Regions from separate parts of the Rhodococcus sp. 24CO genome, predicted to be linked through region 1. Evidence: riboswitches for the same ligand, from Rfam matches in the RefSeq annotation. Region 1 holds a riboswitch; each other region holds the start of a gene.
What was found. A riboswitch is a leader RNA that binds a small molecule or an ion and turns the genes downstream of it on or off. The one in region 1 is predicted to bind cobalamin.
Positions count from the first base shown of each region.

Region 2: linked by a shared signal. The riboswitch ahead of V2B23_RS20120 (ABC transporter substrate-binding protein) and the one ahead of V2B23_RS14980 (CbtB domain-containing protein) in region 1 are both predicted to bind cobalamin.
Region 3: linked by a shared signal. The riboswitch ahead of cobN (cobaltochelatase subunit CobN) and the one ahead of V2B23_RS14980 (CbtB domain-containing protein) in region 1 are both predicted to bind cobalamin.
Region 4: linked by a shared signal. The riboswitch ahead of V2B23_RS27890 (ABC transporter substrate-binding protein) and the one ahead of V2B23_RS14980 (CbtB domain-containing protein) in region 1 are both predicted to bind cobalamin.

Region 1 covers NZ_JAZFNF010000005.1:440,413-447,755, forward strand. Annotated here, with positions in the region: gene V2B23_RS14960 (LuxR C-terminal-related transcriptional regulator) at 1-2,348, shown strand, start outside; gene V2B23_RS14965 (HIT family protein) at 2,376-2,792, shown strand; gene V2B23_RS14970 (alpha/beta fold hydrolase) at 2,783-3,520, opposite strand; gene mhuD (mycobilin-forming heme oxygenase MhuD) at 3,565-3,873, shown strand; cobalamin riboswitch at 3,948-4,068, shown strand; gene V2B23_RS14980 (CbtB domain-containing protein) at 4,095-4,289, shown strand; gene V2B23_RS14985 (CbtA family protein) at 4,280-5,044, shown strand; gene V2B23_RS14990 (NAD(P)-binding domain-containing protein) at 5,104-6,951, opposite strand; gene V2B23_RS14995 (hypothetical protein) at 7,054-7,218, opposite strand; partial or broken gene V2B23_RS15000 (MFS transporter) at 7,282-7,343, shown strand, end outside.
Region 2 covers NZ_JAZFNF010000007.1:486,564-493,906, reverse strand. Annotated here, with positions in the region: gene V2B23_RS20130 (MMPL family transporter) at 1-1,546, opposite strand, end outside; gene V2B23_RS20125 (hypothetical protein) at 1,684-2,184, opposite strand; cobalamin riboswitch at 2,325-2,468, shown strand; gene V2B23_RS20120 (ABC transporter substrate-binding protein) at 2,645-3,598, shown strand; gene V2B23_RS20115 (FecCD family ABC transporter permease) at 3,595-4,635, shown strand; gene V2B23_RS20110 (ABC transporter ATP-binding protein) at 4,632-5,399, shown strand; gene V2B23_RS20105 ((2Fe-2S)-binding protein) at 5,396-6,166, shown strand; gene V2B23_RS20100 (error-prone DNA polymerase) at 6,288-7,343, shown strand, end outside.
Region 3 covers NZ_JAZFNF010000001.1:782,472-789,814, forward strand. Annotated here, with positions in the region: gene cobN (cobaltochelatase subunit CobN) at 1-2,696, opposite strand, end outside; adenosylcobalamin (AdoCbl) riboswitch at 2,700-2,870, opposite strand; gene cobG (precorrin-3B synthase) at 2,918-4,060, shown strand; gene V2B23_RS03545 (precorrin-8X methylmutase) at 4,080-4,706, shown strand; gene cobJ (precorrin-3B C(17)-methyltransferase) at 4,703-6,187, shown strand; gene V2B23_RS03555 (DUF1990 domain-containing protein) at 6,212-6,709, opposite strand; gene V2B23_RS03560 (ScbR family autoregulator-binding transcription factor) at 6,728-7,343, opposite strand, start outside.
Region 4 covers NZ_JAZFNF010000015.1:9,752-17,094, reverse strand. Annotated here, with positions in the region: gene V2B23_RS27905 (DNA alkylation repair protein) at 1-698, shown strand, start outside; gene V2B23_RS27900 (ABC transporter ATP-binding protein) at 646-1,443, opposite strand; gene V2B23_RS27895 (FecCD family ABC transporter permease) at 1,440-2,480, opposite strand; gene V2B23_RS27890 (ABC transporter substrate-binding protein) at 2,477-3,523, opposite strand; cobalamin riboswitch at 3,566-3,698, opposite strand; gene V2B23_RS27885 (3-deoxy-7-phosphoheptulonate synthase) at 3,933-5,021, shown strand; gene V2B23_RS27880 (sugar phosphate isomerase/epimerase family protein) at 5,075-5,878, opposite strand; gene V2B23_RS27875 (FAD-dependent oxidoreductase) at 5,875-7,343, opposite strand, start outside.

The sequences.
Region 1 (7,343 bases):
TCCTGCGCCACTGCCGGCAGTCCGGCATTGTTACCCCAGATGCATCCGGCGATCCGTTCACCGACCTCGCCGCCACATTCTCTGACGTCACCAATCCAGTTCTCCTGGTATTGATTCGGCCAGACCTCATCCCGAACCCCACACTCGAAGAACAAATTCTCGAACTGGTCACCCACTGCCATCAGTTGGACATAGCTGTGACATTGTCGGGACTCACATTGTTCGCCGAACCGTACTTCCTCGAGATAGATCACGAACTGATCCGCGCCGAGGAACTACTCTTCACCGCTGCCGACACAGCCAACCTACTGACATTAGGCGGGTTGACTCCCTTTCCCGGCGAAGCCGAGAAGATCACGACTATGACCGGCGGCCTACCCGCTCTCGTACATGCCGGTGCCGCGGTCGTCGAAGCGCTACCCACACAACAGGATCGAGATCAACTCCTCGAGCTGAACCTTCAACACACGATCGACGAGTACACCCGGCGCACGATCCTCGACAACACCGACATCACTGACCATCGGGACTTCCTCGTATCGTGCTCAACAGCGCGAACCCTGGATGTGAGCACTGCAGCGCACCTTTTCACCTCTCCTGAATCCCGCGATCGGATTCGTGAACGCCTATTGGAGCTGGAATCGGCCGGCACACTCTCCCGAATCGAAATCGGAACCGACGAAACCTGGGAACTTCCAGCGGCAGTTCGCACGTCACTGATGGCAACTCAGCCACAGCTCGGGCTTGATCCGACACAGCAATTGTCCTCGCTGGCACACTTCCGACTCGACTCCGGCCAACACGCGTCGGCGTTGAAGTACGCGACCGAAGGTGGCGACTGGGATCTTGCCATCGATATCATCGAAAATAATTGGGTAACAATGCTTTCCAAAAGCTTTGATACCGTCCGCCGCGCCTTGCAACAGATACCGCCCGCAACGGCAAGGAAGAGTTCGATTGCTCTGGCGGGTCGCGACCTGTTCACAATGCACCCTGGCGACGTCCCCAAGCCGATCACCGCGCTGCCCCGCTCTGCCGCAGAACTCCGAGCGATCGGCGCAAGCAAGGACGCCCGAGACGTACTCAATGTCGGCTGTGTTCACTCGATCATGCTGCGTGTCGCCGGAAAATACGGGCCAGCAGCCGAAACGACGCGCCGCCTGACCGAGATCAGCAGAAGCGCTCTCGACACGAACCCCGACGACATCAGCCCGCAACTCCCGGTGATGCGCGTGCAGTGGGGAATCACGTTTCAACTGAGCGGACGGTTCACGGAATCCACCACCGAGATGCGTATGGCGTACTGGGGCGGTGAATCACAGGGCATCGACTTCATCGCCCGCAATGCAGCGGGAGGCGTAGCCATGAATTGGGCGATCGTCGGGGAACCCTCTCTGTCGCAGGGATGGTCACGGCTCGAGCGCAAGCATCCGAACACCTATGGGTGGCTCCACTCGATGGTACGAACGCCAGGACTGGTCGCCCGTGCGTTGACTGCACTGTGCACCCTCGACCTCGACGATGCACATGAGGCCGTCGCAGCCCTGGGAGAGCCCGACAACAACGAGGAACTGTGGGCGTTTGTCCTCTACACGCACTGCCAGTACGCACTCACCTGCGGGGAAGAATCGACGGCTATCACGTTGCTGCGCAAGGGAATTTTCGACAACCCCGCAAAGCTGAAACCTGATTCTTTTGCGCTACCGTTGTTGCGCTCCACCAAAATCGATCTGGCTCTCGCGCTCGGCGACGGCAACTTGGCAATGGCGCTGTCGTCGGACATCGCCGAGCCGGCCGCCAATCCCTGGACACTGGTTTCCGTCGCGCGCCTATATCAGCGGGCCGGTCAGAATGAATCGGCAATCGCGCTGTGCCACCAATTCGATTGGGCGCGAGAGTCGTACCCACGCCCACAGATGGAGGCCCTCCTCATTCAAGCCGTCGCGCATTTGCGAGGTGACGAGCCGCGCCGCGCCGCCGAAGCCTGGTCGAATGCCTGCAGCATCGCCGACCAAACCGGCAATCTCCGATCGTTCTCGACCATATCTCGACGCGACGTCGATCACCTCGAATCCTTGGCACGTACCGGATCGAGCGCTCTTGCCCGATTCCTGAAACTTGCTCCAGGAGAAACATTTCCACACGAGCTGAACCTGGTCACTTTGACGGACAGAGAAAGACAAGTTCTTGATCTGATCGCGTCCCACGCCAGTTTGACGGAGATGGCAAACGCACTCTTCATCTCCGTCAACACGGTCAAGACTCAGGTGCGCACGCTCTACAGAAAACTTGAAGTCCACAATCGACGCGAAGCACTCACACGCGCACGGGAGCTACGTCTGCTCTGATCCACCGACGGGATACATTCTGTAGTCATGAGCCACACCTGCGTCTTCTGCAACATCATCTCGGCAGACGAGCCCGCAATTCGTGTTTTCGAAACCGAAACCGTGCTCGCATTTCTCGACGCCCGCCCGGTCAGCCGCGGACACACCCTTGTTGTGCCGAAACGCCACGCCACCAACCTCGACGGACTCGAAAACCACGAGGGCGCAGAGATGTTCCGGGTAGGCACAATCATCGCCGGCGCGCTGCGGCGGTGCGACATCGCCGCGGACGGCGTCAACATCCTGGTCAACGACGGACGTGCCGCCGGTCAGACCGTCTTTCACTCACATCTGCACGTCGTACCGCGACACAGCGGAGACAAAGCCAAGTTCGCAGCCGGGCTCCTGGCGAGGCGGGCCGTCGAACTCGAAGAAGCGGGAGCGTCGATCCGAAGTCAGCTCTGATCAACCAGGAACGCTGTCACTTCGTCGCGGTACCGCTCTGGTTGATCGTCGTGGACAAGGTGACCCGCGTCGGCAATGCGCACATACCGAGTCCCCGGACGCTCTGCCATCTCGCGCATCTGGCCGTGCGGGGTAATCGTGAACTCACCCTCGACGAGAAGGGTGGGTACCTCGATTGCACTCCACTGATCCCAGAAATGCCGCGTGCCCCATTCTTCCGAGATATCGCGAAAGGTCGACACGTCACCGTGCAGGTACCACCCGTCGTCGCGGCGGTCGAACGAATCCAGAAAGTATTGTCCCGCAACCGGACCGAAGAACTCCTTCACCGCATTATCCGTAGCAAACGGTTGCGGCCACGACGACACCATCTGAGCCCAGTTCTCCGCAGTGCGCCCGCGGAAATCCGGTGCCATGTCCTCGAGAACCAACGCACGCACTCGGTCCGGGTGTGCGGCGGCAAAACACCACGCGTGCAGGGCACCCATCGAGTGCCCGATCACGATCATCGGCGTGTCGATCACTGCCACCGCCGACGCAAGGTCTTCGACAAATGCCTCGGTCGTCAATTCTGCGGGCGCCGGCCGTCCGTGACCGGCCGCGTCGAACGTGTAGACGTGGCCGAACTCGCGAATCCAGGGCACATGCCGACGCCACGTTCGGGCACTACCCATGAGGCCGTGCAACAACAGAATCGGCTGGCCGGTACCACCTTCGTCATGCAACACGAATGTCACCGTACGCGGTGAAGCCGCGCGGTAATGTCGCTTACATGGCAGTCGTGAAGATCAATGCAATTGAAATCCCCGAGGGCGCCGGCCCCGAACTGGAAAAGCGCTTCGCAGCACGCGCACATGCCGTGGAGAACTCTCCCGGATTCCTCGGTTTCCAGCTCCTGCGCCCCACAGCTGGCGAGAACCGCTACTTCGTGGTCACGCAGTGGGAAACCGAGGAGGCGTTCGCCGACTGGCGTGACGGCCCGGCCCGCGCAGCGCATTCGGGTGAGCGCGCCAAGCCCGTCGCGTCGGGTGCGTCGCTGCTCGAGTTCGAGGTAGTTCTGGACGTCCCCGCCAAGAGTTGATCCGTGATCGTGCAGGGTTTTGCTCGCCTAGCGAGCAAAACCCTTCACGATTTTCGTGTATTCACTGCTAAAGTGCGCTCTGTACACGCGATGGTCGACAGGAATCCGGTGAAAGCCCGGAGCGGTCGCGCCACTGTAATTCGAGGTGAACCCACCTCGACAGCCAGACACTCCGGCCATCGCATTTGACCTAGGGGACGCGAAAATCCCAGGAGGCTTCGATGGCACTCGCCTACTCTCCCGACTCGTCGATCGATTCGACTCGTCTTGCCTTCCTCGCCGCAGCTATTGTGCTGTTCGCGATGCTGGCTCTCTACCTGGTCGGATTCGACCAGGGCGCAATCTCACGCACAGGCATGTACATGCATGAGCTGATGCACGACGGACGCCACTTGATGGGCCTCCCGTGCCACTAGTCGACAATTTCACGAAACTTCTGATTCGTGGCTTGTTGGCTGGTTTGATCGCAGGCATCCTTGCCGGCGGAGTTGCATTTGTGCTGGGTGAGCCGCACGTCAACGCTGCCATCGCGATCGAAGAAGCCAACAGTGCCGCCGGCGAAACCGCCGGACACACGCACGGCGACGAAGAAGCCCCACTCGTCAGTCGTGATGGTCAACGCGCTGGACTCTTCCTCGCAACGTCGCTCGCGGGCTTGGCCCTCGGTGCCATCTTCGCCGTAGTCGCCAACTACGCGCGACGGATCACCACCATGTCGGGACCGTTCTTGGCGATGGCCATCGCATTGGGAGGCTGGCTCGCCATCGAGGCGGTGCCGTTCTTCAAGTACCCGGCCAATCCGCCAGCCGTCGGCGATCCCGACACGATCAACCAGCGAACCTGGCTGTGGCTCGCGACCGTGATCCTCGGACTGCTGGCCGTCACCGCGGCCGCCGCGGCAGCAAAAGCTGTATCCGCCCACGAGTTCCTCAGCGTGCGCGTCGCCGCTCCGGTTGCTGCGTTCCTGGTCATCGTGGCAATCGGCTACGTTTCGCTACCCACGATCAACGAGGTGGGCGACGACTTCCCGGCAACTCTGCTGTGGGAGTTCCGCCTCTCGTCCCTCGCTACACAGGCAACCTTGTGGCTCGTACTCGGATTGGCATTTGCCTTCCTCACCGAGCGCGCGACCAAGAACGCCGAAGTAGCAAAAAAGTACGCCCTTCGCTGAAACTGCCGTGCGCCTTTATTAACCGCGCGCGGTTGATAAAGGCGCACAGCAGTTCTTTTTCAGCTCAGATGATGCACTTCCTGCAGCCCGTACACCGGCGTCGGAATGCCCTCGTAGCGCGCCTTCAACTGCAGAGCCAGGTACAGCGAGTAGTGGCGGGACTGATGCAGATTGCCGCCGTGGAACCAGAGCGCTTCCTGCTGCGTCGGCTTCCACATATTGCGCTGCTCGCCTTCCCACGGTCCCGGATCCTTGGTGGTGTTCGACCCCAGTCCCCAGACCTTGCCGACCTTGTCGGCGGTGTCCTGACCGATCAGATCGGCCACCCAACCGTTCATCGAGCCGTAGCCCGTTGCGTAGACCACCACGTCGGCCGGCAGTTCCGTACCGTCTTCGAGAATCACGCTGTTCTCGGTCAGCTCTCGAATGTTCCCGTGGGCGAGCTTGATGTCTCCGTTGGCAACCAGTTCGGCAGCGCCGACGTCGATGTAATAGCCCGAGCCGCGTCGTAGGTACTTCATGAACAGGCCCGAACCGTCGTCGCCCCAGTCGTGCTCGAAGCCGGCCTTCTCGAGGCGATCGTAGAAGTCCTTGTCGCGCTCACGGATTGCGTCGTACACCGGGATCTGGAACTCGTGCATGATCCGGTACGGCAACGAACCGAACGTGAGGTCCGCCTTGTGCGTCGTCATACCGGCGGCGAGTGCGCGCTCCGAGTACAGATCACCCAAGCCCAGATCCATCAGTGAATCCGACTTCACGATGTGCGTCGAACTGCGCTGCACCATCGTGACGTCGATGCCGTTCTCCCACAAGGCGCCGCAGATGTCGTGCGAGGAGTTGTTGGCCCCGATGACCACAACCTTCTTACCGACGTACTGATCCGGGCCGGGGTGCTTGCTCGAGTGGTGCTGATCGCCGAGGAACTTGTCCTGACCGGGGAACGTCGGAACGTTTGCCTTGCCGGACATCCCGGTTGCCATCACCAACTGCTTGGGACGCAAGGTCAGCTTCTCGCCGTTGCGGTTGACCTCGACGGTCCATTCCTGGGTCTTCTCGTCGAACGACGCGGACGTGCAGGTCGTGGAACTCCAGTACGGAACCTCCATGACCTTGGTGTACATCTCGAGCCAGTCACCGATCTTGTCCTTCGGCGCGAACACCGGCCAGTTGTCGGGGAACGGCATGTAGGGCAGGTGGTCGTACCAAACCGGATCGTGCAGGCACAGGGACTTGTAGCGTCCGCGCCACTGATCTCCCGGTCGCTCGTGGCTGTCGATCACGATGGCCGGGACTCCGAGCTGACGCATACGCGCGCCGAGCGCGATTCCGCCCTGACCGCCGCCGACGATCACGACGTAAGGCTGTGTGGTGTAGCCGAGTTCGCGGTCCTCGATCTCCTTCTGCTCGGCCCAGGTGATGCGGTTCGGGTCTGCCCCGTGCTTGGCGCCGCGCGGGCGACGAGTCCCCTTACCCTCTTCGTGTCCTTTCAACTCCTGCAACGACGTGAGCAGGGTCCAGGCGACAGGCTGGCCGAGTTCGTCCTTGAGACGAAGATGCCCGTGCGCGCGACCGGTTGCAGTCTCGAATTCGATCCAGGCCGAGGTGACGCCGTCGGCTTCGTCGGGGGTCTCGGTGGTCCGGAATCCTGAAGGATCGGTGTCGTCGAGACGCTCGGAGAGCATGTCGGCAATCTGCTCGCGACCTTCGACGGTCTTGATGTTCCAGGTGAACGAAACCAAGTCTCGCCAGAAACTGTCGAGGGCGAATTTTGCTGCGACCCGTTCGATGTCACGAGCGGCGAGTGCCGACTCGAAATCCGCCAGCCAGGCGTCGACGCGCTCCTGAGGTGTCACAGCCGTCGAGCTTTCCGAGGCTACGACTGCGGAATCGATGGTTTGCGTCATCACTTCTCCTTCTTTAGGAATGTGATACACAGCACATCGCATCAGTGGCCCGCGTCACAAGCGTTGCAACCAGTTGCAATCGAAGCGCGCGACGAAGGCGCGCTACGTTCGCGGCAAGGGACGTCCGGCAAGCTTCTCGACGTCGGAGTTGAATCTCTGAAGCCACATCGCAAACGTCGCCACATCCTCAGGTTCCCAATCGGCCACGACCCGATCCAGTCCGTCCACATTGCTGGGCATCGGCGTCGGCATGATCCCGCTGGGCATCAGCGCCCTACGTGACCTGCTCCCGCCGGAGAAGCTGCATCCGACGATCCGCTGGTGGACCTGATGCCCGCCCTCATCATGGGCGCGGTTCCGCCGTCCGCAACGGCGTCGGCGAACAGCTTCAA
Region 2 (7,343 bases), on a different contig from region 1:
AGTGCAGGACAGCGTTATTGCCGTCGTCGACGGTGGCTTGCCCGCCGCCGACCAACAATTCGGCACCGTCGGGCGCAGGTATCTCGCGTAGGTCGGTGACAGCGTCACTTTGGGACTGCGGCGTGGAGCCTTCGCTGTAGAACGCTTGGATTGCGATCAGCGAATTGGTGCTCGCGACGACGGTAGCCTGTGCGATGCCCTCTACTTGGCTTGCGGCTTCGGCTACTGCCGTGCCTTCGGCCGGGTTGAGTGCGGTATCGCCCTCCGCCTGCAGGATCAGTGTCGCGCCGTTGCCGGTCTGGGGAAATTCGTTGACCAGCGTGTCCATGGCCGTGCGAGCGGGGTCGTCGGCGGGCAACGCGGTGTACGAGAGTTCGCCAAGTCGTGCGCCAAGCAGCGGCGACGCCAGGACGAGAAGCAGGGTGACAATCGTGATCGATACGGCAACAGGTCGTTTCATCACCCACGTGACGACGCGACCCCAGAACCTGCGTGAGCGTTCTTCTCCGCGTTGGGCTGCGCCCTTGCGCCATGTCAACGAGTTGATGCGATGGCCCAGAATGGCAAGCAAGGCGGGTACCGCGGTCAGCGACAGTACGGCCGCGCTCAGCACGGCGGCGATGGCGCCGAACCCCAGTGAACGAATCACAGCTTGTGGGAACACGAGCATGCCGCTGAACGCGCAGATCAGCAGCAGACCCGAGAACATCACCGTACGACCAGCCGTCAGAACGGTGCGGGTGGCTGCGGCGCCCGGTTCGGAACCGGAGTTCAGTTCCTCGCGGTACCGACCGACGACAAACAATCCGTAGTCGATGGCAAGGCCGAGCCCCAGCAATGAGGCCACGTTGATCGAGAACGAACTGACCTCGGTGACCGACGTCAGAACTCGCAGGACGGCCAAGGCGCTCAGCACGCTCAGGACTCCGACAAAAACCGGTACGGCTGCGGCGACAAGGCCGCCGAAGATGAAGACCAACAACACGAGGGTGATCGGGATGGCTATAGCCTCCGCGATAACAAGATCCTTCTCCAGCGTGGTGTTGAAGGCGACACCCACCACCGTGTTTCCGGCGAATTGTGTTTGCGCGCCTTCCACTTCGAGCGTGGGGAGCAGATCGGAGAATGTGGCGGAGGTGACTCCGGAGTCCGGTGCCAAGGTGATGGCAACCGCGCCCATCGTTCCGTCGTTGGAGACCAGATTTGCCTTGGTCGCGGCATCGGCGGTCCAATACGACTTCACCGAGGCCGTCGGCACGTTGGCCGTGAACTCGTCGACTGTGGCTGTCACGGCCGGGCCGATGTCCTCGAGACTTCGGCCGTCGGTCGGTGTGTAGATCGCAATGATGTCCGCGGTTTGCGGTCCGAGGTTTTCCTCGACGATTGCTGCGACCTTCGCGGAGTCGCTTCCCGGGTCGACAAACCCGCCTTGGCTGAGCTTTCCGAATACTCCGAGACCCCACACGCCACTGATAAGCACGATGAGAACCGCGAGCGAGAGCACCCACCATTTTCGGGAAACGACGGTTTGGGCCCAGCGTGTCATTGATCAACTCCGGTGAAATTTTCGGACATGGCCGTACCGACTGTATCCGGGGGAGGGATTCCTGGGCATGACACGCCGTTGCCGCTGAACGTAAGTCACGCTCAGCGGCAACATCGGCTAAAACCTGGTGCGTGGAGTCAGCGATTGTCCTTCTTGGCCTGGCGCCGTGCACCGGCGGCGATACTGGACGCTTCGAACTTCTTCTTGCCCGGCGAACTACGAGTTTCGTCGACGCGGGCCTTTCCCGCGGACGCGACCTTTCCGTTACTCGTGTCGATGTCGCTGAAGGATGGAGCGTCCTTGCGAGCTCGGCCCAGCCGTTCGTCCTTGAGTTCGCGGGCGCTTTGACGCGAGACCGCTGCCAAACGGCGGCTCACTCTGCTGAGCGCGTCTTCGAAAACTTCTGCTTTACCGGCGTTGCGCGCATTTGCCGACTTACCGGATCCGCGGCCCTTCTTCTCGGCCACTTTTGCCGAACCCTCACGTCGGTACAACTTCGTGTACTTGTTGCGGGCCCGACGAATGCGCGTGTGCAGGGCGATCAGTTCGTCTTCGTCGAGTTCGGCAATCTGATCCTTTTTGGTCTCGAGGATCAACACGTATTCGTCCTCGGAAAGGGAATTCAGTATCTTTTTCACGTCTATTCCGATCTGTCCAGAGTTTCCGAATTTCGGTGGTACCGCATGCTAATCCTTTTTCGAGGTGCGCGGCGGAATACCGTGCTCAGGAGCGGGTCCGGAATGTACGTGGCGAGGCCGTTGCAACTCGGTTCGGATGTGTCATGCATACTGCTGGAAGCACTTGCAAGCCATGCGTGTGGGGGAAGCCGGTCCAAATCCGGCGCTGACCCGCAACGGTAGGTTCGTTCCCGAATCATCGAGAACGAATGAGCCCGAATGCCCGCCGCGTGGTGTGCGACATCCATTCGTCGTGGTCTACGAAACGGAAGTCCCGCGAGAGCCCTGCCCGCGGATTCCCTCTGCGCGGTCGGTGTTCTCCCAGGATTCTCATTCGTGGCTCTGAGCCCTTTTGCGAGGTCCCGTGTCACTCAAGATTTCCCCCACCCGCACCCTTGTCGTGTTGATCGCGACAGCGTTGATGGCCGCCGGTTGTTCGAAAGGCGAGGCAACCGAAAACTCCGCGTCGACGGAGTCATTTGCTCAGCCGGTCAGCATCACCAATTGCGACCGTGAAATGGTCTTCGATTCACCGCCGCAGAGAATTGTGTCCTTGAACGGCCATGTCACCGAAGCACTTATCGAGATCGGCGCGGGTGATCGCATTGTCGGACGGGCATACAGCGACAACCCGCCGACCGCGGAGACGGCCGAACAGTTCAACAAGATCCCCAGTCTGTCCGACACGTTCCCGAGTGCCGAGCAGATTCTGGACGTGGATCCGGACTTTGTTGTCGGCGGAATGACCAGCGCATTCAACGAGAAGCAGGGAAGATCACGCGACGCCTTTGCCGAGAAAGGGATCAATACCTTCCTCTTCTCGGAATACTGCGGCACCGGATTCCCCGATATCGGACTGCTCGAAAACGACTACACCCAACTCGGCCGCGTCTTGGGAGTCGAGGATTCCGCTCGCGCCGTAGCCGAGCAGATCAGCTCCGGCCTGGACGCAGTCCGTGCTTCAGTCGGCGACGCCGCGCCGGTGTCCACCTTCTTCTACGACGGTGGTGAGGATGTTCCGACCACGATCGGTGGTGTCGGCGTCGGGCAACTGGTTGCCGCGTACTCCGGCGTGACAAACATCTTCTCCGAAGGCGCCAAGCCCTACATCGATGCAAGCTGGGAGGCTGTTGCCGAGCGCGCGCCCCAAGCGATTGTTGTCATCGACTACGGAGACAAGACAGCGGATCAGAAGATCGACTTCCTGCGGTCGCAACCGTTGATGGCAACCACTCCGGCCGTAACGCAGAACCGATTTGTTGTGGTGCCTCTCGCTGATCTCTTCGAGAGTTCTCGTCTCGTGCGCTCGGCGAACACCATTGCAAGCGCTTTCCATCCGAGTGCGCTCACACCGGGCGCCGACGCGTCGAAGTGACCCTTTCACGTTCCGGTTTCGGGGCTCTGCTGGCCGGATTGCTGCTGGCCCTGGCAGCCATGCTGGGATTGGCGGTGTCCTTCGGTTCGGTCCGCATTCCGATCGGTGACGTGTGGGCGATAGTCGGAGCACGCTTGGCGCCAGGGACTTTCGAGACCTGGTGGTCGGCGGCGCGGGAGTCGATAGTGATCGACTCCCGCCTGCCGCGCGCCCTCACCGCTGCCGTGGTGGGTGCGTCGTTGGCGATCTCAGGTGCGGTGGCGCAGGCGGTCACACGCAATCCGTTGGCCGATCCGTACCTTCTCGGTGTGTCGTCCGGCGCGGGTTTCATGGTGGTCCTGGTCTCCGTGCTGGGCTTCGGTGTCGGCGTCCTGGGAGTTTTCACGATTCCCGTTGCAGCCTTTGTCGGTGCGATGATTCCGCTGTTCCTTGCCCTGGTGATCGGTGGCAGATACCCCCAGCCCACGGCAATCATCCTGGTGGGAGTTGCTCTGGCCCAGATCTTCTCGGCGCTCATCACGTTCTGTATTCTGGTTCTGGCCGACGATCGGCATGTGACGTCCGTGATGCACTGGATAGCAGGCGGATTCGGCGATTCGAGATGGTCGACGCTGATCTTTCCGACCGTAGCGCTTGTTGTCGTCGGAGTTGCGTTGCTGCTCAGCGCGCGGTGGATGGACGTCCTGCAGACCGGCGACGACGGCGCCGCTGCCTTGGGTATGAACGTGCGACGCTTCCGCGTGTTGTCGCTTCTTGCGGTGTCGGTACTGGCCGGCGCTGCGGTGAGCGTCGCCGGCGGTATCGGTTTCATCGGATTGCTGATTCCGCATCTTGCCGGATTTGTGGTGGGTACCAGAGCAATTCGTCTGCTTCCCGCCGCTGCGTTGCTGGGCGCGGTGGCGATGGTGGCCGCTGATACGGTGGCACGTTCGGTGTCGGAATCGACCGAGCTCCCGGTGGGTGTGATTACTGCTTTGGTGGGAGCGCCGATATTTGTCTGGATGCTCTACCGGCAGTACAGGAGGTTGGAGCAGTGATTCTCGAACTCGTCGATACCCGGGCCCGCCTGGGAAGTCGTGAGGTGCTGCACGGCATAGGTTTCCAGGCTTCCGCAGGTGAGATTCTCGGTTTGGTGGGCCCCAACGGTAGTGGCAAGACGACGGCGCTGCGTTGCTGTTACAACGCGCTGACTCCCAGCGGTGGTGCGGTGCTGATCGATCGGGTGGATGCGACGGCATTGTCGCGCAGGGAGATTGCCCGAACCGTCTCGGCCAGTGTTCAGGAACCAGCGGTGTCCAGTGGGCTTTCGGTGCGTGAATCCGTTGCCCTTGGACGTACACCGCATCGAAATTGGCTGGATCGCACGACGGAGCAAGACGGCAACATCGTGGATCGGTGCATAGAACAGGTCGGTCTCGAGGCACTGGCCGGTAGGGACGTCGCGACGCTGTCCGGTGGTGAGCGTCAGCGAGTGTCCATTGCCCGGGCGCTGGCGCAGCAACCGAAGATCCTGTTGTTGGACGAGCCGACCAATCATCTGGACCTGCGCCACCAGCTGATCGTGATGGAGCTGCTCACGGAGTTGGCGTCGCAGGGGTTGGCCGTCGTGGTCACGATGCATGATCTTCGCCTGGCCGTCGAATATTGCGATCGACTGGCGGTACTCGAGGCGGGAAACCTGCGGGCATGTGGGCCCACCGCTGCGGTGCTGGAAGAATCGTTGCTGGCCGAGGTTTTCGGGATCAAGGCCCGCGTGGAGCACGGGGTGCGTCCGCGGATGGAGATTGTGGGGCTGGCGTGAATGACGAGATAGGCGCGATCTACGCGCGGATGGCGACGGCGGTTCCGTTTTTCGAAAGCCTCGACGCCTATCCGGCGACCATCCCGGCCGCGGTGATGACGGACCCGGCCTGGATGGCAGCGCGCGTCGCGGATACGGCAAAGCGGTGGGGGAGTGACGAGAGCCGGGTCAACGGCACCTTGTGGTGGTATTCGGCCAGTTCCACGTTGACCGGTATCCCGCTCGGAACGGGATTGGTCACCGGTTTTGCCGCTGATCCGTCGCTTGCCGAGGCTCGGATCTTCCTGCGTGACGACGGCTATCTCGGTGGTTTTGTCGCCGCTTCTCTCATCCCGATCACTGTCGGTGTTGCCGAGTTGGCTCGGGCGATGTACGAGGCATTGACGCCCGTCATCGAGGTACTCGCCGAGGTGTCCGGAGTGCGAGAGAAGGCGTTGTGGGCGATCACCACCGATTCCATTGCCAACCGCGCGCTCGATGCGGCAGGCGCACGGCGTGAGCGCGGAAGTGCCTGCGCTGCTGGATTGATCGATGCCCTCCGTAGTGCGGGCGCGCCCATTCCGCGACCTCGTTTTGTGGATGTGAGCGCGGGGGCGAGCGCCGTGCGAGTGGAGAATCCGTTGACGCCGGTGCCGACGGATCGACGACGGTTCACCCAGCGTGCGTCGTGCTGCCTGATCTACGAGGTGCCAGGCGAAGCCAAGTGCACCAGTTGTCCCAAGCGGGCGCCCGAGGATCGTGCGGGGTTGCTTGCCGCTCTTGTTTGACGGATGGCGGGTGAGCTGCCAGACTTGAATGTATCGAACATAAGTTCGATGCACGATGCGTCTTCCCTCCCAGCATCGCGACTGTCCGCAAAGACACTGTTCAGGACGCTGTGAGGCAATTATGGGTTGGGGGAACGGACCGCCGACGTGGTCCGAGATGGAACGAGTTCTGTCGGGACGCGCCGGCCGCGTAGAGCACGAAGATCTGTTTCCCGGCGACGGAAACGACAGTCCGGCATGGTCACGCAAGCGCGGGGAGTACACCGCCGGTGAACTCGCTCGCGGCAACAGCACCGTGCCGTACGCCGAACTTCACGCCCATTCTGCGTTCAGTTTTCTCGACGGCGCCTCACCTCCGGAAGAGTTGGTGGAGGAAGCCGTCCGACTGGGCCTGGAAGCTATTGCTGTCACCGATCACGACGGTTTCTACGGAGTGGTGCGGTTTGCCGAGGCGGCTCGTGAATGGGGAATGCGGACGGTGTTCGGTGCGGAGTTGTCCTTGGACTCCACACCGCGAGTGGGAGCGGCAGATCCCGGCGGGACACACCTGTTGGTTCTCGCGCGGGGGCAGGAAGGCTACCGTCGGCTCTCCCGTGAAATCGCTGCTGCCCACCTGGCCGGTGGTGAGAAAGGGAAGTTGCAGTACAACTTCGACACCTTGACCGAAGCTGCGGGTGGGCATTGGCAGATCCTGACCGGGTGCCGGAAAGGTCATGTGCGGCAAGCTCTCACCTCCGGCGGGAAAAGCAGCGCCGCGGTGGCTTTGCGGGATCTGGTCGAACGTTTCGGCGCCGACCGGGTGGCGGTGGAACTCACTCATCACGGGTTGCCGGAGGACGACGAGCGCAATGCTGTTCTGGCACAGCTTGCCGCCGAACAGGGATTGCGAACCGTAGCGACCACAGCGGCGCATTTCGCGGCGCCCCCGCGTCGCCGGTTGGCCATGGCGATGGCTGCGGTTCGCTCCCGGCAGAGTCTGGACGACGCCGCCGGCTGGTTGGCTCCGACCGGTGGTGCGCACTTGCGTTCGGGTGCAGAAATGGCGTCGCTGTTCTCGCTCTACCCGGAGGCGGTCAGCGGAGCTGCCGAACTGGCACGTGAGTGCGCTTTCGATCTGAGGCTCATCGCTCCCAAGCTGCCGCCGTTCGACGTACCGCCTGGGCACACCGAGGCGTCG
Region 3 (7,343 bases), on a different contig from region 1:
ATGACCTCGAGGTTGACGACGCGTCGACTGGCTTCGTCCCAGACGGGGCGAACACCGAGGAGCGCAAACACTTCGGCGATGTCGTCGCCGGATGTACGCATGGCGGCGGTACCCCACACGGACAGACCCACCGAACGTGGGTACTCCCCGTGATCGGCGAGGTAGCGGGCGGCAAGAGACTCCGCCATGGCCTGGCCGGTCTCCCACGCCAGACGCGACGGAACCGCCTTGGGATCGACCGAGTAGAAATTGCGGCCAGTGGGGAGCACGTTGATCAATCCGCGCAGCGGCGATCCACTCGGGCCGGCCGCGATGAAGCCGCCGTCGAGTGCGTGCAGCACCTGCTTGATCTCGCCGGAGGTTTGACGCAGACGCGGTACTACCTCGGTGGCTGCGAACTGCAGAATCTTGATGACGGTCGGATCGTCGCTGAGTCCCTGCGCCGCAGCGGGATTCCACTCGGCGTCGGACATGGCGCGGATGAGCGCGTGCGCCTTTTCTTCGATGTCGTCGACGCGGTTACGTGATTCGTCGCCGTCCTCGCTCAGGCCGAGTGCCTCACGAAGACCGGGAACGCTCTGCTCGCCGCCCCACATCTGTCGCGCCCGCAGCATCGCGAGTACCAGTTCGATTTCGGCGTCACCCTCGGGTGCGCGGCCGAGGATGTGCAAACCGTCGCGGATCTGGACGTCCTTGATCTCGCACAGCCAGCCGTCGACGTGCAGGAGCATGTCGTCGAACACGTCTTCTTCCGGACGTTCGGCAAGTCCGAGGTCGTGGTCCATCTTGGCTGCACGCATCAGGGTCCAGATCTGCTGGCGGATGGCCGGCAGCTTGGACGGATCGAGCGCGGAGATGTTGGAGTGCTCGTCGAGTAGTTGTTCGAGCCGGGAAATGTCGCCGTAGCTTTCGGCGCGGGCCATCGGCGGGATCAGGTGATCGACCAGCGTCGCGTGCGCCCGGCGCTTTGCCTGGGTTCCCTCCCCCGGGTCGTTCACGAGGAACGGGTAGATCAGGGGCAGGTCACCGAGCGCGGCGTCGGTACCGCAGCTGCTGGACATGCCGAGCGTCTTGCCCGGCAGCCATTCGAGGTTGCCGTGCTTGCCCAGGTGAACAACCGCGTCGGCACCAAATCCGCCGTTGTCCGGGGTCGCAGCGATCCAACGGTACGCGGCAAGGTAGTGGTGACTCGGCGGCAGATCGGGATCGTGGTAGATCGCGACGGGCTTCTCACCAAAGCCCCGAGGCGGCTGAACCATGAGCACGATGTTGTTGAATCGCAGTGCGGCGATGACGATTTCGCCGTCCGGGTCCTGCGACCGGTCGACGTACAGCTCGCCGGGCGCTTCACCCCAGTGCTCTTCGACGCCGCTACGCAGATCTTCAGGCAGGGTGGCGAACCACTCGCGGTACTGCGCTGCCGAAATGCGGATCGGGTTGCCCTCGAGCTGCTCGGCCGTGAGCCAATCGGGATCCTGCCCGCCGGCCGCGATCAACGCATGAATCAGAGCGTCGCCATCCTTGGCGGCCAAGCCGGGAACAGAGTCGGGACCGTCGACGGGTCCGAGGTCGTAACCGGTGCTGCGCATTTCGGTCAGCAGGTCGATCGCGCTGGCTGGTGTGTCGAGTCCAACGGCATTGCCGATGCGAGCGTGCTTCGTTGGGTATGCCGACAGCATCAATGCAACACGACGCTCCGGCGTCGGAATATGACGCAACTTGCCGTGGCGCACCGCGATTCCGGCCACGCGGGCTGCACGCTCCGGATCAGGCATGTACGTGGAGAGACCGTCGGAATCGATTTCCTTGAACGAGAACGGCACCGTGATGATGCGTCCGTCGAATTCGGGGACCGCAACCTGGGTTGCGACATCGAGCGGCGACAGTCCGTCGTCGTTGGCATCCCAGGTAGCGCGACTGCTGGTCAGGCACAGCCCCTGCAAGATCGGTACGTCCAGTGCGGCGAGTGCTGCCACGTCCCAGGCTTCGTCGTCGCCGCCCGCGGACGCGGTGGCCGGCTTCGTTCCGCCGGCTGCGAGAACCGTCACGACCATGGCGTCGGCGCGGCGGAGTGTGGTCAGCAATTCAGCTTCGGCGCTGCGCAACGAGGCGCAGTAGATCGGGAGCGCAGTGCCGCCGGCATCGGCAATCGCATCGCAGAGCGCCTGGACGTAGCGGGTATTCCCGGCGAGGTGCTGGGCGCGGTAATAGAGAACCGCGATGACGGGACCACTGTTGGCGGTGATGTCTGGGGCAAAATCAGCAATTCCCCACGACGGCAGCCGCGCCGGGGCCTCGAAGCCGTGACCGGTGAGCAGCACCGTGTCGGACAGGAAGTGGTGCAGCTGAGCGAGGTTGTCTGCGCCGCCTTCCGCCAGGTAGTTGTGCGCTTCAGCCGCAACGCCCGGGGAGACAGTCGAGCACTCCATGAGGTCGGCATCAGGTGCGTGTTCGCCGCCGAGCACCACGACGGGCAGGCCGCTGGCCAGGACCATGTTCAGGCCGTCTTCCCAGCTCCGACGGCTGCCGAGGATGCGCACGATCACAAGATCGGCGCCGTCGAGCAAGCCAGGTAGATCCTCGGAAACCAGCAGCCTGGACGGGTTTGCCCACCGATACGAAACGCCGTCGCCGTTGTCCTGGCTTGCGCGAGCGCTCAGCAGATCGGTGTCGGACGTCGAGAGCAGAAGAATCACAGGTGAAACCTTCCTGGGGTTTCGCGCCCCGTGAAAAAGATCTTTCATGGACAGCAGTTGAGGGTCTGACTCGTGTGTACAAACGGAAACAGTTCCGCTTGCACACACTCACAGTGGCGCGACCGCACCGGAATCTCACCGGTTTCCTCACCTGCTGTCACTGGTTGCCCGTGATGCTACCGGTCGCGGGTCCGCGCTCTGCACGGTCGTACCCTTGACCCATGTCCACAGACCGTTCGCAGCCAGATGCGTGCCCTGGAGCACTGCAAGTTCACCAGGCCGCAGCCGGCCCGTTGGCGCGCGTGCGCCTACCCGGCGGCGCGCTGGCTCCACACCAGTTGCAGACGCTTGCCGAGGCCGCCCGCGACGTGGGCAACGGGCAGATGGAACTCACCTCACGCGGAAATATTCAACTCCGCGCTGTCAAAGACCCCCACGTATTTGCCGAACGGATCGCGTCCGCCGGTTTGCTTCCCTCAGCGACGCACGAGCGGGTTCGCAACATTCTGGCGTCGCCGCTCTCCGGCCGAATCGGGGGTGTCGCCGATGTGCGTGAGCTGGTTCGCCATCTTGACGCGGCGGTGCAGTCGGACCCGGCGTTGGCGCAGTTACCAGGACGAACACTCTTCACACTCGACGACGGCCGCGGCGACATCAGTGGTCTGCACGGCGATTTCGGACTGCACGCCCACAGCGAATCCGAGCACTCCCTCGTGCTCGCGGGGCATCGCACCAACCACCTCGTCCATGTCGACGACGCTGTGCCGTTGCTCCTCGACACCGCGCACGCGTTCCTGAATCTTCGTGACAAGCACTGGCGACTGGCCGAAGTGCCCGACGGAATCGCTCGAACCATCGACCGCCTGGGACTTTCGGCCGAATTTGCTGGTGCCGTCGACCTTGCCCCAGACGCCGGGCCGGCCATCGGGTGGCTCGAACAACGCGACGGAACCGTCGCATTGGGCGGCGGGCTCCGCTTCGGACTCCTCGACGCACGGCTCGCCGAATTCCTCGCCGCCATCGAAAAACCCGTGGTCGTGACGCCGTGGCGCTCGATCATGATCTTCGATCTGGACGAAGGTGCAGCCGAGCAGGTGGTGCGAGTTCTCGCGCCGATGGGCTTGATCTTCGACGAGAATTCGCCGTGGCTCGACGTCACAGCCTGCACCGGAAGCCCCGGATGCGAGAAGTCGCTCGCCGATGTCCGAGCGGACGCCATCGAAGCCGTCGAGCAGGATTCACTACCGATCGAAGGCCGGCAGCACTGGGCGGGCTGTGACCGTTCCTGCGGGCGCCCCCGCGCGAAAGTAGCCGACGTGATTGCGACGACTGACGGTTACCGGGTGAATCAGACCGATCAGTGATACCTCTATCCTGTGCCCCATGATCGAGTACATCCGTGACGGCGCAGAAATTTATCGCCAGTCCTTTGCCACAATTCGGGCCGAAGCCGACCTGAGCCGTTTCCCGGCGGATGTCTCGCAAGCTGTTGTGCGGATGATCCATGCCAGCGGTCAGGTCGACCTGGTCGACGACATCGCGTTCACACCGAACGTCGTCACCGTCGCCCGAGCTGCCCTGCGTGCGGGTGCGCCGATCTTCTGTGACGCGAACATGGTCGCCGCCGGAATTACCCGCAAGCGCCTGCCTGCCGACAACGAAGTGATCTGCACACTGCGCGACCCGCAGGTTCCGTTGCTGGCGAACACAATCGACAACACGCGCTCGGCGGCCGCTATCGAACTGTGGGGGCAGAAACTCGAAGGCGCCGTGGTCGCGATCGGCAATGCACCGACCGCTCTGTTCCATCTCCTCAACCTGATCGAGGCGGGCGGACCGCGGCCTGCTGCTATCGTCGGCGGACCCGTGGGATTCATCGGATCCGCCGAATCCAAAGAAGCGCTGATCGAACATCCCAGCGGCATAGAACATTTGATACTGAGAGGCCGACGCGGCGGCAGCGCCGTCACCGCGGCTGTCGTCAATGCGATTGCGAGCGAACAAGAATGAGCGAAGGCAAGTTGTGGGGAGTCGGCATCGGACCCGGCGATCCGGAGTTGGTGACCGTCAAAGCCGCCCGCGTGATCGGTGAGGCGGACGTCATCGCGTTCCATTCCGCGCGGCACGGAAAGAGCATTTCCCGCGGGGTTGCTGCTCCGTACATGCGCGACGGCCAGATCGAGGAACACCTCGTGTACCCCGTCACGACCGAAACCATCGACCATCCGGGTGGTTACCAGGGTGCGATGGACGAATTCTACGAAGTCGCAGCCGAAAGGTTGGCCGTCCACTTGGCAGCCGGACGCACTGTTGCGCTACTCGCTGCGGGCGACCCACTGTTCTACAGCTCGTACATGCACATGCACAAACGCCTGGCGGATCGTTTCGAGGCCGAGGTCATCCCCGGTGTCACCTCCGTCAGTGCCGCGTCGGCCGCACTCGGAAAACCCCTGGTAGAGGGTGACGAGATCCTCACCATCCTGCCCGGAACATTGCCGCAAGCCGAGCTCACGCGACGCTTGAAGGAAACAGACGCCGCAGCGATCCTCAAGTTGGGTCGCACTTTCCCGCCGGTTCTGCGTTCACTCGAGGACGCCGGCCGACTCGGCGAAGCGCACTACGTCGAGCGGGCCAGTACACCTCGCCAGCGCGTCGACGCTGCCGCCGACGTCGATCCAGACGGCGTTCCGTACTTCTCCATCGCCATAGTTCCCAGCCCGTCGAACAATGCCGCGCCGCGCGAAGACAGTGCGGGTGAAGTTGTTGTCGTCGGCCTCGGACCCGGCGACACCTCGTGGACCACACCTGAAGTGGCGCATGAACTTTCACTGGCCACCGATCTTGTGGGGTACGGCCCGTACGTCGACCGTGTGCCCACCCGCCCCGGGCAGCGTCGCCATTCCAGCGACAATCGCGTCGAAGCGGAGCGGGCAGCGATGGCCCTCGATCTGGCGAAGAACGGCGCCCGCGTGGCCGTCGTCTCGTCCGGCGATCCTGGTGTATTTGCCATGGCTGCAGCGGTTCTCGAGGTCGCGGCCGAAGATCAGTGGCGCGGCGTTCCCGTTCGCATCCTGCCCGGTATGACAGCGGCAAATGCCGTGGCCAGCCGCGTCGGAGCCCCGCTGGGTCACGATTACGCCGTGCTGTCCCTGTCGGATCGGCTCAAGCCTTGGGAAGTGGTTGCCCGTCGCATCTCCGCGGTCGCCGCGGCAGATATGGCTTTTGCCGTCTACAACCCGGCGTCGAAATCGCGAACCTGGCAGGTCCAGGCCATGAAGGATTTGGTACTCGAGCACCGCTCCCCCGAAACCCCGGTGATCATCGGCCGTGATGTGGCCGGCGCGGAGGAATCGGTGCGCATCGTCACGCTCGGCGATCTCGAACCGTCGGAGATCGACATGCGCACGTTGCTGATCGTCGGGTCGTCCATGACAAAGGTCGTCGATACCGGATCCGGCCGACAGGTGTTCACGCCGCGTCGCTACCCCTAGCGGTTCGTGAAGGATTTTGCTCGCTCAGCGAGCAGAATCCTTCACGGCACGGATGTAGCGTCTGGTCACCCACGCCTGCACCAAACGCCCGATCGGCGCACCCACCCTCACCCACCAGGTGCCGGGCTTGGAGAACGCCGTGATCTCGAGGCGAACCTGATTGCCGGACTCGTCGAAATGAACGATGAACGACTCTTCACCGCACTCGGGATGACCACAGCGCGTGCCGTACGCAAATCCGGCCCGGTTCGGCTCGTCGACCACATAAACGACGCGAACCGGAACCGATATCGGCCCGAAACCGAAACTTGCGTCTTCACCGGTACGCGCGGCGTCACCGGCAGCTTTCACCGTCAATCCAGCGCCGCGGTGCATCCCCCACGTCATGACCGTGCTGACCGCTGACTCGAAATCGGCGCGGGCAGCACCGACTACCGCCCTCTCGCGCACGTGATGATAGCCGGTGGGTAATACGCCACCTGTTGCCCCGATTTCGGCGTAGGTCAACGGTTCCTGGTCCACGTCAGCAGTGTGGCACAGCTACGCGGCAGCGGGTTCCCAGCGCGCCCTCACGAGTCTGTCGATGTCACCCACGACCGGCCCGGACACGATTCCCGGTAGGAGCAATTGCCACATCTCGTCAACTCGTTCGGTGAGATCGGTGCGCCGGGTGATCACGTTGGACACCAATTGAACTCCGGTGAATGCAGCCGGAATGAATCGACCGAGCGCGGCGACGTCCACCGACGGCTTGATCTGACCGCTGTCCTTCGCTTGCTGCATGAGTTCGGTACACGCATTGATCCAGTCTGCGTAGGGCTCGACCGGTCCCTCGAAGGTGCTCAGTTCCAAGGTCAATCGAATTCCGGCTCGGACGATGGGCTCCTCGACGATCTGGCGTGCCATCTCATGGGTGAGCATGACCACTTTTTCGAGCGGCGACGCCGACGTTGCGGATATCGACTCGACCGACTCGATGGACATGCGGTGCTGTTCTGCGATGACAAACTGTGCCAGTTCGTCTTTCGATGCAAAGTGGAAGTACAGAGCGCCCTTCGTGGTGCCGGCGCCCTCCACGATGTCACTCATGCTTGTGCTGCCGTACCCGGTCTTTTCGAATTGTGCTGCCGCGCCGGCGACGATCTGCTGCCGCGTC
Region 4 (7,343 bases), on a different contig from region 1:
TCGAATGGACCGATCACCAGGACGAGCATGTTCGACGCCTCGCCAGTGAGGGCACCCGAATGCGTCTGCCTTGGGGTAGACGGGTGAAAGCGTTGACGGAGCACCCGGAGTCGACGGTCTCGATTCTCGACGCGCTGTACCGCGACGAGTCGGAATACGTGCGGAGATCGGTCTCCAATCATCTCAACGACCTCAGTCGCGCGGACGCTGCATTGGCGGTGTCGATCGCCAAGCGTTGGCTCGGTGATCCCGATGCGGCTACGCCCAAAGTGGTTCGCCATGCTCTGCGCAGCCTGGTGAAAGCCGGCGACGTCGATGCGTTGGCCCTACTGGGCTTTGCGGCACCCACGGATATCGTGATCTCGGACTTTGTGATCGATCGCGAGGCTGTCGATCTGGGTGGGGACATCGCATTCGGTTTTGCGGTGAGCAACAACGGCGGTGAGTCCGTGACTGTGGCAATCGACTACATAGTCCATCACGTCAAGGCCAACGGACTCACCAGTCCGAAGGTGTTCAAGCTGACCACGCGCTCTCTCGAGCCCGGGGCCAGCGCGAAGGTAGCCAAGCGGCATTCCTTCAAACCGATCAGTACGCGGCGGTATTACGCGGGCACACATTCCGTCGAGCTACAGATCAACGGGGTTACACAGGGTCTGAAATCTTTTCAGCTCCAAGTCGCTGCGGACGATAGCTGACCGAGGGATAGCCGTCTTCGGGGTCGATAGTGACTTTCGCCCGGACCCGGTAGACCTGTTCGACCAGGTCCTCGGTCAGCACTTCGGTCGGTGTACCCGACGCAACCACCCGTCCGCGTTCGAGCACGACAAGGCGGTTGCAGAACATGGCCGCCACGTTGAGGTCGTGCAGGGCAATGTAACTGGTCACCGGCAGCGTCGACACCAGCGACAAGATGTCGAGTTGGTGTGAGATGTCGAGGTGGTTGGTCGGCTCGTCGAGCAGCAGCACGTCCGGTTGCTGAGCCAGCGCGCGGGCGATCTGCGCGCGTTGACGTTCACCACCGGACAGCGTGTGCCACAAGCGTCGTCGCATCGACGTCATGCCGGTATCGGCGAGTGCCTGATCTATTGCATCGTCGTCAGCCTCTTCCCCGGAACCGAACAGCGTGCGGTGCGGAATGCGGCCGAGTCGGACAACGTCGAGCACACTGATATCGACCTCGGTGTGGGCGTGCTGATCGACTACTGCGATCTTCCGGGCGACGGTGCGTCGGCGAACGCTGCTGATACTGGTGCCACCCAGCGTGACATCGCCCGAATCAGGAGATGTGACTCCAGCCAGGATGCTGATGAGTGAGGACTTCCCGGACCCGTTGGGGCCGAGGATCCCGATGGTGTCACCCGGTTGTGCAGCGACGCTTACCCGGTCGAGGATCAGGTTCTTTCCGCGATGCCACACTATGTCGTGCGCTGCGAGGCTCATGCGCTTCTCCTCATTCGGAACAGGATGACCGCAAACGCGGGAACGCCGATGAGGGCCGTCACAACGCCGACCGGAATTTCCTGGGGAGCAAACGCCGTACGTGCGATGGCATCCACCCACACCATGAAAATCGCACCGATCAATGCCGTGGCGGGGAGTAACCGGCTGTGTCTCGAACCGACTAGAAACCGTGCGGCATGCGGAAGTACCAGTCCCACAAAACCTATCGCCCCGGCAGCGCTGACCAGTGCGGCCGTAATCAGTGCGGTGATGGTGAGAAGGAGCAGTCGAACGCGCTGGACAGGGATCCCGAGCGTCGCGGCGGCGTTGTTGCCGAAGGTGAAGGCGTCCAACGCCGGAGCCTGGGCGAGACACACAAGGATTCCGACGGCTACCACTGCGCCACACAGAACTACGTCCGTCCAGCCGGCACCGGCCAACGAACCGAGAAGCCAGAACAGGACACCACGAGTCTGCTCGGCGTCGGCGGACGAAATGACGATGAACGACGTGAGCGCCGAGAACAGTTGTGTACCGGCAACACCTGCCAGGACCACCCGGGACGTGCCACCGCCGGCTCCCGCCGCAAGCAGCATCACCAGGCCGAACGAGACGACTGCACCGGCAAATGCACCGGCGGACAGCGAGATAACGCCGCCGCCGATGCCGAGCACCGCGATCATCACCGCGCCGGTCGATGCCCCGGACGAAATTCCGAGAACAAAAGGATCGGCCAGTGGATTACGGAGCAGTGACTGCATGATGACGCCGCACAGCGCGAGCCCGGCACCGCAGACCGCAGCCAACAGTGTTCGGGGAAGCCGTAATTCCCAGACTATGCCGTCCTTGATCCGGCTGACACCGGACGACCCGACACCCCAATGTTCGAACACCACGGCGTATACGTCGCGAACCGACAGATTGGCCGGGCCGATCGTGATCGCCAGCGCAATCGAGAACCCGAGAACCACCAGACCGATCAGGAACAGCACTCCCAGAGTCGATCGCGATTCGAGACGCGCAGTGCGCGTGCTCAATTGGCCAAGCCCCAGTCACGCAGGGCGGTGGCGGTCTTCTCGACGCCGTCGATCGTGCGGATGGAAGGGTTGAGATCGGCGCCGTTAACGACGATGTACTTCTTGTCCTGCACAGCTTGCAGACGTGAGGTGACCGGGTTGGATTCGAGGAAGGCGATCTTGCTGGCCAGTGCGCCGCCGTCGATGCTGCGTCGGCTCAGGTCCGCGAGCACCAAGGCCGTTGGGTTGTGATCGAGAATGGTTTCCCAGCTGACCTGTGGCCATTCGTCCGTCGTGTCGGCAAAGATGTTCTCCGCTCCAACAGATTCCGTGATAATTCCGGACGAGCCGCAGCAGCCCGCCATGTACGGCGTCATGGTGTCGGCAAACCAGAATGCGAGGGAGACTCCGGACGCGTCGACGGAATCGGACGCTGCCGCGAATCGATCCTGTAGTTCGGCGACAAACTGCTCGCCTCGATCCCGCACGTCGAAAATTGCTGCCAGTTCCCGGATTTCCTGGTAGACGGTCTCGATCTTCAACGGTTCGGTGCGAGCGCCGTCCGCATTCGATGCCGAGGAGACTTTGCCGTCGCAGCCGTTGTCGGTGGGAGAGAGGTACGTCGGCACGCCGAGCGCGGCGAACTGATCTCGGCTCGCGACGCCGCCCTCGGCGATCGTGGAGGCAAACGACGCCGACACAAAATCGGGTTCCGTGTCGAGGACAACCTCGAAGGACGGTTTGTTGTCGGCAAGGCGCGGGACTCGATTGTTGTCGGCTGCGAGGTTCTCGCGGACGGGATCGGTCCACGTAGCGGTCCCGACCATGCGGTCTGCGAGTCCGAGGGACAGCAGGATCTCCGTGGAGCCTTGGTTGAGGGAGACCGCACGCGTCGGCGGTGCGTCGATAGTGACCTGTTGGCCACAGTTGTCGATGGTCAGGGGGTAGTTGGACGAGGTGGCGTCACTCGCGGTGACGGAGTCGCCGGAGGCGGCGCAGCCGGCCAGACCCAAAGCGAGAGCCGACGTGGCAACAACTGCTGATGTGAAGCGCATGAAACGCATGAAGAGGGAACTCCTTGCTCAGGGCTCGATCGCGGAGCCGAGAATTCGCCGTGCTCGATCAGCGAGTATCCGGACTTCGATCCCTCGAGAAGGTTCGTCACCGTTGCGCGTCAGCCCTGGACTTGCACCAGGTTCCCTCGCCGATCGTGGCCGCACGAACGGCCACGTCAACCATAACGAGCCGCTGGTTTCTCCCCGCAAACACAGGGGTGGAATTGACCTCGTCGGCACTCGAGGTATCGTGGCCGTCATGCAGCGCGTCTATTTCTGGTTTAGCAGGCCGGCCCCGGGTGGGCCTGCCGGCGTAACCACGCGCTGACAACCTCCACCCAAGAGCCGGACTACAGACCGGCTCGCTGGAGTTCATTTCACCTCTGGGGTCGGCCTGAGAACAGGAAACCGAAACCCCATGACTGTCACCATCGACACCACAGCCACACCGGACAGCCTTGACGATCAGCGCACTGTAAGTATCAGTCCGCTCGTATCGCCTGCGACTGTCCGTGCTCAGCACGCACCAGACGAGGTCGCGGCCGCAACCGTGCGCACCGGTCGGGCCGACACCATCAACATCCTCAATGGCGAGGACGATCGTTTGATCGTCGTTGTCGGTCCGTGCTCCGTGCACGATCCGGAAGCCGCGATGGACTACGCTCGCCGGTTGGCCGCCAAGGCCGAAGAACTACGGGACGACCTGCACATCGTCATGCGTGTCTACTTCGAAAAGCCGCGCACCACGCTCGGGTGGAAGGGACTGCTCAACGATCCGCACCTCGACGGCACCTACGACGTGAACACCGGTCTTGGTATCGGCCGCAAGCTACTGCTCGACGTGTCCAGCCTCGGTCTGCCCGTCGGTTGTGAATTCCTCGACCCGATCATGCCGCAGTACATTGCGGACCTGGTCAGCTACGGCGCGATCGGTGCCCGCACCGCCGCGAGCCAGGTGCACCGCCAGCTGTGCAGCGCACTGTCCATGCCCGTCGGAATCAAGAACTCCACCGAAGGCGACGTACAGGTAGCCGTCGACGGTACCCGCGCTGCCGCTGCGAGCCACGTGTTCCCCGGAACCGACCTCGACGGTCAGGCTGCCTTGATCCGTACCGCCGGCAACCCCGACTGCCACGTCATCCTTCGCGGTGGCAGCGACGGACCGAACTACGACGCCGAGACCGTCGCGGATACCCTTGCCCGCCTGCGTAAGTCGAACTTGCCCGAGCGCGTGGTCATCGACGCGAGCCACGGCAACAGCAGCAAGGATCACGAGCGTCAGGTGATCGTCCTCGACGACATCGCAGCTCGTCTCGCCGCCGGTGAGCAGGGAATTGCCGGCGTCATGCTGGAAAGCTTCATCGAGGCCGGTCGTCAGGACCTGACCTTGGGCAAGGCGGACGAACTCACCTACGGCCAGTCCATCACCGACGCGTGCATCGACTGGTCCACCACGGCAGCGCAGTTGGACCGTCTGGCGCAGGCCGTTGCCAGCCGCAGGGGCTGACACCCCCGTGCGCCTTTCTGGTAGTGGGCGCTACCAGAAAGGCGCACAGGCGTTTACGCCAGAACTTCCCGTGTGGCCGTGACCAGACGTTCCAGCCAAGCGTCCGTGCCGATGGTCTGACGCAGCGGTTCGTTGGGCAATTCGATGCTGACCGGCAGACCGGCAGGCAGGGTCGACCAGATTTCGGCCAGCGCGATACCTCCGGTACCGGGCACTAGACGCTCTTCGCGGGCGTGTCGGATCAGTTCTGCGTCATCGATGGGAGCGGGAGTCGAACCGTCGCACATCTGGGCGTAGTGCAGCCACTCGCGCGGGATGGACGCTAGATCCTCCAGCGTTGTTGCCGAGCGGTCGGTGTGGAGTGCGTCGACGAGAACGCTCCGAGCCGGACCGTCTGCTGCCGAGACGATCTCGATGGCAGCACGTGCATCTGGCACTGCGGTCCACGGCATGAACTCGAGGGAAGCGACGATGCCGTAGTTCGCGCACAGTTCCGCGAGGCGGGCATAGGAATCCGTGAGACGAGCGCGGTCGCGGTCGTCGCCGCCCACCAGAACGGCCTTGGCTCCGAGCTGTGCGCCTGCTTCGAGAAGCGGAACGTAGTCGGCGGGGTCGAAGTCGGCTGCAAGGCGGATGATTTCGAGGTCGAATACATCGACCGGCGAATCACCCAGTCGACGCACCAGCTCGTCCAACCCCTGCTTGTCCTCGTGCAGAGGATAGGCCGTCGTACCTGGTGCCGCGGGCATCAGACGGATACCGATGGTGTCGAAGCCGTGCTTTTCGGCCAAGTCGACGTGCTGCATCGGGGCGGTGTCCAGCACCGTGAGGGCTGCAAGTCCGAGTGAGAGTGTCATGCGTGCGCTCCAACTGTCTTGGCGTCGGCCAGTTCCCGGCCGGCCAGGTAACCGAAAGTCATGGCCGGGCCGAGATTGATGCCGCCGGACGGGTAATGCCCACCCATGACGCTGGCCTGATCGACGCCCACCGCGAGCAATCCCTCGATGGGTCGGTCATTGTCGTCGAGAACATGGGACGCGGAGTCGGTGACAAGTCCGGCAAAGGTACCGAAACTGCCCGGAACAACCTTCACCGCGTAGTACGGACCCTTCTGCAGGGGCGCGAGCGACGGGTTCGGCCAGGGATTGGCGGTATCGCCGGAACCTCGGTTGAACGGTGTTGTACCGCGACCGAATTCGGGGTCGTCACCGGCCACAGCCCCGATATTGAAAGCTGCGACGGTTTTCTCCAACTGCACCGGATCGACGCCGATCTTCTCTGCCAGTTCGCGAACGGTGCGACCACGGGTGAGGTATCCCGAGCGCAGGTACGGCTGGATCGGGATCGGCAGGGGCTTGGCCATGCCCAGCGGGAGGTAGCGCACATACTGCTGATCGGCGATCAACCACGAACACACTTCTTCGCCCTCAGGAACCTGGTCGACCATCGCGAGTGTGTAGTCGTGGTAGCCGAGTGCCTCGTTGACAAAACGCTTGCCGTTCGCGAGAACTCCGATGACACCGGGCTTTCCGCGGTCGAGGATGTGCGGGAACACCGCTTCCTTGCCGTTGCGGTAGCGAACGATGGAGACGGGGCAGTACGCGACGGGGGAGGCGAGTGTGCGGTCGAGGCGGCCACCCACGGATTCGCCGAGGGTGATGCCGTCGCCGGTGGTTGTCTTGGGGGTGAGCGACCAGTGCTCGTTTCCGGTGGGTGTCCGCGGGAACAGTTCCCTGCGGCGGTCGATGTCCTGGGCGAAGCCGCCGGTGGCCAGTACGACGCCGCGCCTGGCAGTTACCGAGTACGCGCCATCGGGGCCTTCGAGGCGGACACCGACGACGCGGCCGTCATCATCGGTCTGTAGCGATGTTGCCGACGTCTTCACCCGAATCTCGACGCCCAGATCGAGCGCTGAGCGCAGCATCATGCCGACCAGTGCAGTGCCGTTGACGAGCTGCTGACCACGACGCTTGGTGGCGAGATCGAACATGTGCTTTGTCACGCGAACACCACAGTGCACAAAAGCTTTCGGTGATCGGGTCGAATGCAGGAATGCCTGCAGGTCGGGTCCGGCCATGATGCCCATGCCGAGGAATGACGTCTCGTACAACTGTCGACGCAGTAGCGCCGCGACGTCGGGGCCGAGCTTTCGCAAGCTCACCGGTTTCGGTCCGACGGAGCGGTGACCGGTGCCGGCTCCCGGTGTGTCGCCGTGGATGTCGGCGATCTTGGCCCCGGGAACAAACTTCAGCGCGGTCTTTCGTTCGAAGAACTCGACCATCTCCGGCGCACCGTCCAGGAGTGCATCCACCTTGGCGGCGT